Regions from separate parts of the Thioalkalivibrio sp. ALE11 genome, predicted to be linked through region 1. Evidence: predicted binding sites of a transcription regulator. Region 1 holds the regulator's gene; each other region holds the start of a gene.
What was found. Region 1 encodes sigma-54, which starts transcription at its own class of promoters, with help from an activator protein. Its sites were predicted from a motif close to TGGCANGNTNCNTGCTT; they were not measured.

Region 1 (3,270 bases):
GGCAGGTCGCCATCGCCGAATCCCAGGAGTTCGCGGTCGCCCGCGGCTTCCTCTCCGTGGACGTAGCGCAGATCCAGACGGCTCCCCATCGCCCGCGTGAGCGCGGCGATGGTGATGTTGCTCGCGGTGCCGTCGGCTGCCGCTTCCGCCCGGTCGGCCATGGTCAGGTATCTCCCAGGGCCCGGGTGAGGGCCTGCTGGACCCCCGCGCTGTCCGCGGCGCGCCGGATGCCGGCGAGGGTGTCCGGCTGCGACAGCCCGCGCGCGAGCTGGGCCAGCAGGTCCAGGTGTTCGCTGGTGGCCTCTTCCGGCACCAGCAGGGCGATCAGGATGTCCACCGGTTCGTGGTCCATGGCTTCGAAATCCACGCCCTGATCCAGACGCAGGACCGCGATGCGGGGCGTATCCAGCTCGGCGAGACGGCCGTGCGGGATCGCCACGCCATGGCCGAGCCCGGTGGAGCCCAGTTTTTCGCGGGCCGACATGGCTTCGAACGCGGCACTGGCCGCCAGTCCGTCCGCGGCCCCGTCCACCAGCAGATCGGCGAGGGTTTCCAGCGCTCGTTTCTTGCTGGAGCAGTCGGTTTCCAGTCCGATGCGCTCCGGGGTGATGAGCTCGGCCGGATTCATCGGCTTACTCGGGTTGTTCGCGGTTGCGCTGGGCGCCCTCGGCGCGATGATGATCCTTGACCTTCTCCTTGTGCTTGATCAGCTGGCGGTCGACCTTGTCGATCAGGCCGTCGATGGCGGCGTACATGTCATCGTGGCTGGCCTCGGCGTGGATGTGGTTGCCGCTGACCTGCAGATTCGCTTCCGCCTTGTTGTGCAGCTTCTGCGTCTTCTCGTGGTTCAGCACCACGTGCACGTCGATCACCTTGTCGAAGTGGCGTTCCAGCTTCTGGAATTTCTCGTTGACGTAGTCGCGCAGGGCGTCGGTGATGTCGACGTGGTGTCCGGTGAGATTGATCTGCATGGGTCAGGCTCCTTTCGGTTTGCTTCCGGTCGGCATGGCGGCCATCTGGCGGCGTTCGCTGGAGGATGGCAGGTTCATGCCCTCCCGGTATTTGGCCACGGTACGCCGGGCCACGTTGATGCCCCGATCCGCCAGGATCTGGGCGAGGCGGGAATCGCTGAGCGGTTTGCCCGGCGTTTCCTCTTCGATGAGTTCGCGGATCATGGCACGAATCGCGGTCGCGGAGCATTCCCCGCCGTCGCTGGTGCCCACGTGACTGGAGAAGAAATACTTGAATTCGAACACCCCGCGGGGGGTGTGCATGTATTTCTGCGTGGTCACCCGCGAGATCGTGGACTCGTGCATCTCCAGGGCTTCGGCGATGTCGCGCAGGATCAGCGGCTGCATCGCCACCTCGCCGTGTTCCAGGAACCCCTGCTGGCGTTCGACGATCGCTCGCGCCACGCGCAGCAGGGTGTCGTTGCGGCTGTGCAGGCTCTTGATGAACCATCGCGCCTCCTGCAGCTGATCGCGCATGAAGGCGCTGTCGCGGGCATCGGAGACCTGGCGGACCATGCCGGCGTAGAGGTCGTTGATGCGAATGCGCGGGGCGATCTCGGGATTCAGGTCGACCTGCCAGCCCCGGTCGGTATGACGCACGTAGACATCCGGGACCACGTATTCCGGCGGTGTCTCGCTGATCTGGGCGCCGGGGCGCGGGTTGAGCGTGCGGATCAGGTCCAGCGCCGCGGCCAGCTCGTCGCCATCGCGTACGCCGCTCTGGCGCTGCAGGGCCTTGTAGTCACGCCGGGCAAGGGCGTCCATGCCGTGTTCGAGGAGCGCGCGCGCCGCCTCGCGCGAGGGCGCGTCCGGCGCCAGCTCACCCAGCTGGACCTCCAGGCACTCGCGCAGATCCAGCGAACCGACCCCCAGCGGGTCGCAGTGCTGCAACCAGTGGCGTACGGCCTCGACCTCGTCGGTGTCGACGGGGGGTTCTTCACTCCGGCTGATGGTCTCGGCCAGGGTCTCGACGTCGCCCTCGAGGTAGCCGTCGCCGTTGATGGTGTCGATCAGGGCGGCGCCGATGCGCTGGTCGCGCGGGGTCAGGTGCGACAGATGCAGCTGCCACAGCAGGTGATCCTGCAGCCCGCCGCCGTCGTCGTCCGAGGTGTTCTCCAGCGGGTCGCGGTCGTCCGGACCGCGCGGGCTGGCGCTGGCGTCGTAGATGTCTTCCCAGCGGCTGTCGGTCACCAGCTCGTCGGGGATGACGTCCTCCGAGCCGCCGGCATCCACCGTTTCGCCGGTGCGGGCGGCGTCGCTGCCGCTCTCGCCGTCGTCGGTGTTCGCGTCGCTGGCAGTGTCCGCGGTGTCCCCCGCGTCGGCACCGAGTTCGTCATCCTCGGCCTGTTCCAGCATGGGATTGCTTTCCAGCGCCTGCTGGATCTCGGCCTGGAGCTCCAGCGTCGACAGCTGCAGCAGCCGGATGGCCTGCTGCAGCTGCGGCGTCATGGTCAGCGTCTGACCGAGCTGCAGATTCAGCCCGGGCTTCAGCATGAGTTGGGAAAGGCGTTGGTCACCATAAGTGAATAGTAATCCCTTGCTGCGGGCTTGTGCACCGTCCGGGTGCGGCGGTCGGTGTCACAGGCGGAAGTTTTCGCCGAGGTAGACCTCGCGCACGCGGGCGTCGGCCAGCAGTTCGTCCGGCGTGCCCGCGCTCAGCAGGCGCCCCTCGCTGAGGATGTACGCGCGATGGCAGATACCCAGGGTCTCGCGTACGTTGTGATCCGAGATTAGTACGCCGATGCCGCGTTCGGCCAGGTGGCGGATGACTGCCTGGATCTCGCCGACCGAGATCGGATCGACCCCGGCAAACGGTTCGTCCAGACAGATGAACTGCGGATCGCCGGCCAGCGCGCGGGCGATCTCGGCGCGCCGCCGCTCGCCTCCGGACAGCGCGATCCCGGGGCTGTGGCGCACGGTCTCCAGCTGGAATTCCTCGATCAGGGCGTCGCCGATGCGGCGGCGCTCGTGGCGGTCGAGTTCCGGGCGCAGTTCCAGCACTGCCTGCAGGTTGTCCTCGACCGACAGGCGGCGAAAGATCGAGGCCTCCTGGGGCAGATAGCCCAGCCCGGCGCGGGCGCGTTCGTGGATGGGCGCCCGGGTGATGTCGCGCCCGCCCAGGGTGATGCGCCCGGTATTGGGCCGGATCAGTCCGACCAGGCTGTAGAAGCAGGTGGTCTTGCCGGCTCCGTTGGGTCCCAGCAGGCCGACCACTTCGCCGGGCACCAGGTCCACATCCATCGCGTCCAGCACGGTACGC
Region 2 (3,270 bases), on a different contig from region 1:
CGCCGTCGGCCTGCTCGAAGCGGCCCTTGCGCGTCTGGCTGGCGCCGGTAAAGGCCCCCCGCTCGTGGCCGAACAGCTCGCTCTCGAGCAGGTCCTTGGGGATGGCCGCGGTGTTCAGGGCGATCAGCGGCTGCCCCGCCCGCGGACTGTGCTGATGCAGCGCGCGTGCGACCAGCTCCTTGCCGGTGCCCGATTCGCCGTTGATCAGCACCGTGATGTTGGAGCGTGACAGGCGGCCGATGGCGCGGAACATCTCCTGCATCGCCGGCGCCTCGCCGATGATGGGGGTTTCCTCGGCGCTGCCCTCGTCGGGCGTTGCGGCCGCCAGGCTGTCACGGCGGGCCTCCAGGGCACGCTGCACCAGGGCCACCGCCTCGTCCACGTCGAACGGCTTGGGCAGGTATTCGAACGCTCCGGTCTGGTAGGCGCCCACCGCGCTCTCCAGATCGGAGAATGCGGTCATGATGATCACCGGCGGCGCGTCACCCCGGCTCTGCATGCGCGCCAGGAAATCGAGCCCGTTGAGCCCCGGCATGCGAATGTCGGCGACGATCGTGTCCGGGGTGTCTTCCGTCTCCAGGGCCGCCCATGCCGCGTCGGCGGACTCGAATCCGCGCACCGCGATATCGGATCGGCTCAGGGCGCGTTCCAGCACCCAGCGGATGGAATCGTCGTCGTCGATGATCCAGACCGTTGGATTCATGCGTCGGGGCTCTCGCTGGCGGGCGGTCCGGCCACGGGCAGGAGGATGTCGAAGCGCGTGGAGCCGGGCCGTGAATGGCATTCGATCAGGCCGTCATGCAGCTGGACCAGGCTCTGCGCGATCGGCAGGCCGAGGCCGGTGCCGCTGTCGCGGCCGGTGACCATGGGGAAGAAGATCCGCTCGCGGACCTCCTCGGGGATTCCCGGCCCGTTGTCGCGCACGCTCAGGCGCGCGACCAGCCGGTGGCGTTTGCCGGAAACGGTGTACTGGCGCAGGATGCGCGAGCTGAGCACGATCTCGCCCTCGTCGCCCAGCGCCTGCAGGGCGTTCTGCACCAGGTTGAGGAGCGCCTGCACCAGCATGTCGCGATCCGCTTCGATCTCCGGGATCGAAGGGTCGTAGTCGCCGCGGATCTTCACGCCCAGCGGCAGCTGGACGCTGATCAGGCCGCGCACATGCTCGAGGACCTCGTGCAGGTTAAGAGGGGCGCGCTGCGGCATGTTGTTGGGGCCGAGCATGCGGTCCACCAGCGAGCGCAGGCGGTCGGCCTCATGGATGATGATGCGCGTGTATTCGCGCAGGTCGGGATCGTCCAGTTCTCCGGCCAGCAGCTGCGCGGCGCCGCGCAGCCCGCCCAGCGGGTTCTTGATCTCGTGCGCCAGCCCGCGCGTGACCGCGCGCGAGATGGCCTGCTGCTTCTGCAGCTGTTCCTCGCGCGAGATGCGTTCGTGCCGGTCGATTGCGCTGAGTTCGAACAGCAGCCGTCCGGGTTCGTCACCCTCGCCGTGCAGCGGCGTGATCACCACGTCGGCCAGGAAGCTTTCCGCGCGCAGCGGTTCCAGGCGCCGCGCACGCAGGGTGATCGGCTGGTCCCGGGTCAGGGCGTTGCGCAGACGGGTGGTCAGGTTGCGGTCCAGATGCAGCCACTGGCCGAGCGGGTGACCGAGGATGCGCTCGCGGCTGAGGCCCAGCAGGACCTCGGCCGCGCCGTTCATCGCCTGCAGCCGCAGATCCCCGTCGGTGACCATCACGGCCGTGGACAGGTCGTCCCACCACGGGGGGGTGGGCAGCGAGGCGGGCGAAGGGGGCGTATGCGGGCTCATCACCCGGCTTCAAGCATGAAGTGCGCCAGAATGGCCACGAGGGCGTCGCAGCGCTTCGTCCGGGGGCGTTGTGCGGTGGCGCTCTGATGAGGTGCAGTCATTGCCCTATTGTAGGGCATTCTGTGCATCAAAGTGGTGCGATGCCCGTGGCTGGCTCAGAAATCCACCAGTTCCACGGGCACCGGGACGTCCTCGATCGAATATTCGTCTTCATCGTCGCTCTCTTCGTCCGCGGCCGCGTCTTCCTCCGGGGCGTCGTCCGTCGGGTCTTCTCCCGGCCGCCGTATCGGGCGTTCGAGGATCTCGCGGGCATTCTCCAGGGGGACGGCGCCCATCGGCTCCTGAACTTCGATGCGTTCGCTGCGCCCGTCGCCGGGTGCCTCGTCGGAGAAATGCACCACACCGTCTTCATCCACCCAGCGGTGGACCTCGGTGGAGGCCAGAACGCCGACGCCCGGCGCCCCGGCGATGGCCAGGGCCACAAGCCCCGCGAGGGAGGCCCGCGGGGTCATCAGGCGGCGGGCCTTACCCATACCGACTGCACCCGGGTGCCGGCGTCCTGCAGGCCGGCCAGGCGCGGATCGGGGCCCGCGGGCGCGTGGCCGGCCTCGATGCATTCCAGCCAGTCATCCAGCGCGGCCATGCGCAGGAGCGTCGGGGCGGCGCCGCGTTCGATCGCGCTCAGCGGGCGCTCGCGGTGATAGCCATCCAGCAGGGCGCGGTAGCGTTCGCGATCGAGCTCGCCCGTCTCGCTGACGGCCACCGCCAGCGCGATGCGCGCCAGCTGCCAGAACGCCGGCACGGGGGCCGGCGGGACCGTCAGATCCGCCAGTCCAGTGTGCTCGCCGTGCCGGCGGACCGAGCGCCAGAAGCTGCCGGCCACCGGCAGGTCCTCGAACCGGTACAGCCCCTGATGATGCAGCTCGCGGTTCAGTTGTTCGCGCGCCTGTTCATCCAGGGTGGCGCTCAGGTCTTCGGTGCGTTCGCGCAGCTGCTGCTGCAGTACCCCGCGGCGCCAGACGCCGTCCTGCGGCAGGGCCTCCGCCGGATGCCAGGCCTGCCAGCGGGCCGCGAGGCGGCCCAGCGCCTCCGGCGTGCCGGGACCGCTGGCGATCGCCCCGGGCTCCGCAGCGTTGCCGCGCTCCAGGACCCAGCGCGCGCGATCCCCGTCGAGCTGCGGGGCATCGCCGGCGGCGGGCAGCCCCACGGGCGCGCCGGCCGCCCGGGCGGCGGCAAAGGCTGCTTCCAGCGCCGCGGCACCCGCGACCGGCAGTTCCACGGTCGGCTGCGTGCTTACCATTCCAGGATCCTCCAGCGGGGCGGGGTGAAACCGGGGGCCAGGTCGTCGCGGCGTTCAAGATCGCCTTCCCCGGTGACGTCCACCAGATAATAGGTCGGGCCGGCGGCCGGGGTGACCTCGACGATCACCAGATCACCGTCCACGCGATATTCGCGTCGCCGCTC
Region 3 (3,270 bases), on a different contig from region 1:
TTGCGCGCCCCCAGCAGCAGGACGCCCGCCAGCGCGGCCACGGCACCGGTGAAGTGGACGATGCCCGAACCGGCGTAGTCGAGATAGCCGATCTGGTCCAGCATGCCGCCGCCCCAGCTCCAGAAGCCCTGGATCGGGTAGATCACGCCGGTGAGGACCACGGCGAAGGCGAGGAAGGCCCACAGCTTCATGCGTTCGGCGACCGCCCCGGAAACAATCGACATCGCGGTGGCCACGAACACCACCTGGAAGAAGAAGTCCGCGCGGTCGGAGTAGTAGATGTCGCCACCGCTGCCCAGCACCTCGGACACGGCGTTGTCACCGGTAATAAAGAAGCCCAGGCCCGGGATCAACGAGGTGAGCCCGTCGCTGTACATGATGTTGTAGCCGATCAGCATGTACATGATGCTGGCGATCGAATACAGGGCGATATTCTTGGTTGCAATTTCGGCCACACTCTTGGTGCGCACCATCCCGGCCTCGAGCATGGTAAAGCCCGCGGCCATCCACATGACCAGTGCGCCGGCCATCAGGAAGTAAAAGGTGTCAAGGGCGTAAGCCACCTCGACGACTTGCTGTTCGATATCCATTGTCGGATTACCTCATTCAGTAGGACCGAGGAAGGGCGCTCAGAGCGCCTCGGTTCCGGTTTCACCCGTGCGGATTCGCAGGACCTGCTCGACCGGCGATACGAAAATCTTTCCGTCACCGATCTTGCCGGTGCTCGCGGCCTTGGATACGGCCTCGATCACCTTGTCCACCAGGCTGTCGTCCACCGCGACTTCCAGCTTAACTTTGGGCAGAAAGTCCACGACGTATTCGGCACCGCGGTACAGTTCGGTGTGGCCGCGCTGGCGACCGAAACCCTTGACTTCGGTCATGGTGATGCCCTGCACCCCGATCTCGGACATCGCCTCGCGCACATCATCAAGCTTGAACGGCTTGATCACGGCAGTAATCATCTTCATGGTTCACTCCTTGGGGCGGACCCGCTCACCGCAAGCCCGCCATTGGGGTTTTGGATCAACGACCGGCTCAGAAACCGAGCGACCAGGCGACGTAGGCGCGAACGTCCTCGCCGTCTTCATCGGCATACGCCAGATTCATGCTGAAAGTGCCCATGCTATCTGTGTGACGACTCAGACCAGCGTGATAGTGGGTGTAGCTGTCCACAGCACTATCATCAAAAGTCTGATGGCCAACCATGAATCCAGCGCTGTACACATCGGCAAACGGGACATCCAGCCCGGCGTAGTAGTAAGCGCTACCGCTCTCAAACGGAGCAGCATCAGACTCTTCGTTAACAATGACTTTTACACCACCATAGAACATGTCGTAGGAGAGTTCGCCGTAGATCTCGGCAAAGCCAATATCGAGGTCTGAATCGGGATAGAAGTAGTAGACATAACCAACGTCATAACCCAAACCGTTGGCCAGTTCGTCAGCGAATCCGGCATAGAGATCAAGCTCGTAAGTTCCGCCCGCATAGAGGTCAGGGTCCAGATTGGAAGCCCAAGTGCCAACGTAGAACCCGGAGCCATGTTCATAATCAAAGCCACCCTGGATAGCGGCCCCGTTAGTCTGAGAAAAACCGCGCAGCTCATAGTCGGAGGCGATGGTGATGTTCCCGGAGAACTCGGCGGCGGCGGTCGAGGTGGCAAGCATCGCGCCAGTGCCGCTCATGGCCAGAACGGCGGAAGCCAGGATGGAACGCTTGAATTTCTTCATTGGATGGATCTCCCTCTGGTTGATCGAGTGTCGCGTAGTCGACACCCGGTCCTTGCATGGGCTGTGCCAAGTATCGAAAGGGAGCAAAAATCGGCTTTTCGCAACACCTGTTGCGGCCCAACCACGGGCTTTTGCCTTTATTTGGTGCGCACTAAAAGTGCACACGCACCAAAAACGTGCGGAGACCGAGGACTGTGAACCAGGTCTGGGATTCCAGACGGTTCACCCATCGGCAAGCGGCAGATCGGTAAGACGAATCGGGAGGCAGACACGGTCGCGGAAAGCGCACGTGCGGTAATGCGGGACGCACGGTGAAGATCGCCTTGCCCTGCAGATCGCCCCGTCGTCCGCGATTCGCGATGATCCAACAGGGTATGGGCGGAGCGGCGCAGCCCCAGGCCCAGGAGGTTCTACGAGGAGAGACTTCCGCGTTCGATCTCGATGCCGACCTCGCGCACGCCGGGCACGGCGCCGGGCTTGCCGAGTTTGATGCACACCCAGGGCGTGCCGAACTGGGCCATCAGGGCCTCGGCGATCTCTTCGGCCAGGGATTCCAGCAAGGCATGCGGTTCGCGCGTGACGATGGCACGCACGGCGTTGGCCACCGCCTCGTAGTCGACGGTGTCGCCGATTTCGCCGGAGTAGGCGGCGATGCGGGTATCGGCCGCCAGTTCGATATCGAATCGCAGGCGGCGCTGGATGCGCTGTTCCCAGTCGTAGACGCCAACAACGGCGTCAATCTCGAGGTCGCGCAGATAGATTCGATCCATGGGTTCGGCGGGCTCCTGTGGGTCGGCGCCTATCCTACTGCCCGGGCCGCACAAGGTACACCGAGCCGCTATCATGGTGCCTCCCGGTCACATCGAGACAGGCATGAGCAAGCCCTTTCACGAACTCCCCTGGCCCGCCAATCCGGAGGGCGAGTCCCGGCGCATCGGCGTGGAGATCGAGATGGCCGGGGTGTCGCTGGAGACGATGGCCAAAACCGTGAAAGACGAGTTCGGGGGGCACATCGAGTCGGACAACGCCTTCGTCTTCCAAGTGCGCGACACGGACGTCGGCGACTTCCAGCTGGAGCTGGACGCCCGGGTACTGAAGGACCGCGGCTACCGCGAACACCTCGCGCGCCTGGGCATCGAGCTGGACGACTCCGACGAGGCCGCGCTGGAACACTGGCTCGCGGACGCCGCAGGCCGCCTGGTCCCGCACGAGATCGTGGCGCCGCCGATCGCCGTCGCCGACCTGCCCCGCCTGGACCGAGTGCGCGCCGCCCTGCAACAGGCCGGCGCACTGGGGACCGAGCGCTCATTCCTCTATGCCTTCGGGCTGCAGATCAATATCGAGGTCCACCGCACCGATGCCGAGTGGCTGCTGGCGATCCTGCGCAGCTTCCTGCTGATGGTGGAAGTGCTCACAGCGGCGGGTGCCATCGACCTGGCGCGGCGCCTTTCTCCCTACATTCGGTCTTTCCCCGGCCCGTTTGTACGCTACGTGCTGGACCCGGACTTTCGCCCCGACCGGGCCGGACTGATCGACGCCTAC

Region 2: glnL (nitrogen regulation protein NR(II)) is a predicted target of sigma-54. The motif match lies at 1,818-1,834, and genes of this name have one in related genera.
Region 3: F620_RS0108470 (TorF family putative porin) is a predicted target of sigma-54. The motif match lies at 1,781-1,797, and genes of this name have one in related genera.

What each region holds. Positions count from the first base shown of each region.
Region 1 covers NZ_KB906171.1:58,786-62,055, reverse strand. The annotation lists gene hprK (HPr(Ser) kinase/phosphatase) at 1-161, opposite strand, end outside; gene F620_RS0109965 (PTS sugar transporter subunit IIA) at 164-628, opposite strand; gene hpf (ribosome hibernation-promoting factor, HPF/YfiA family) at 633-971, opposite strand; gene F620_RS0109955 (RNA polymerase factor sigma-54) at 975-2,504, opposite strand; gene lptB (LPS export ABC transporter ATP-binding protein) at 2,589-3,270, opposite strand, start outside.
Region 2 covers NZ_KB906165.1:59,394-62,663, reverse strand. The annotation lists gene ntrC (nitrogen regulation protein NR(I)) at 1-703, opposite strand, end outside; gene glnL (nitrogen regulation protein NR(II)) at 700-1,806, opposite strand; gene F620_RS0102380 (DUF4124 domain-containing protein) at 1,962-2,339, opposite strand; gene F620_RS0102375 (hypothetical protein) at 2,318-3,106, opposite strand; gene F620_RS0102370 (DUF2782 domain-containing protein) at 3,100-3,270, opposite strand, start outside.
Region 3 covers NZ_KB906169.1:130,966-134,235, reverse strand. The annotation lists gene F620_RS0108480 (ammonium transporter) at 1-590, opposite strand, end outside; gene glnK (P-II family nitrogen regulator) at 630-968, opposite strand; gene F620_RS0108470 (TorF family putative porin) at 1,036-1,728, opposite strand; gene folB (dihydroneopterin aldolase) at 2,139-2,498, opposite strand; gene F620_RS0108460 (amidoligase family protein) at 2,572-3,270, shown strand, end outside.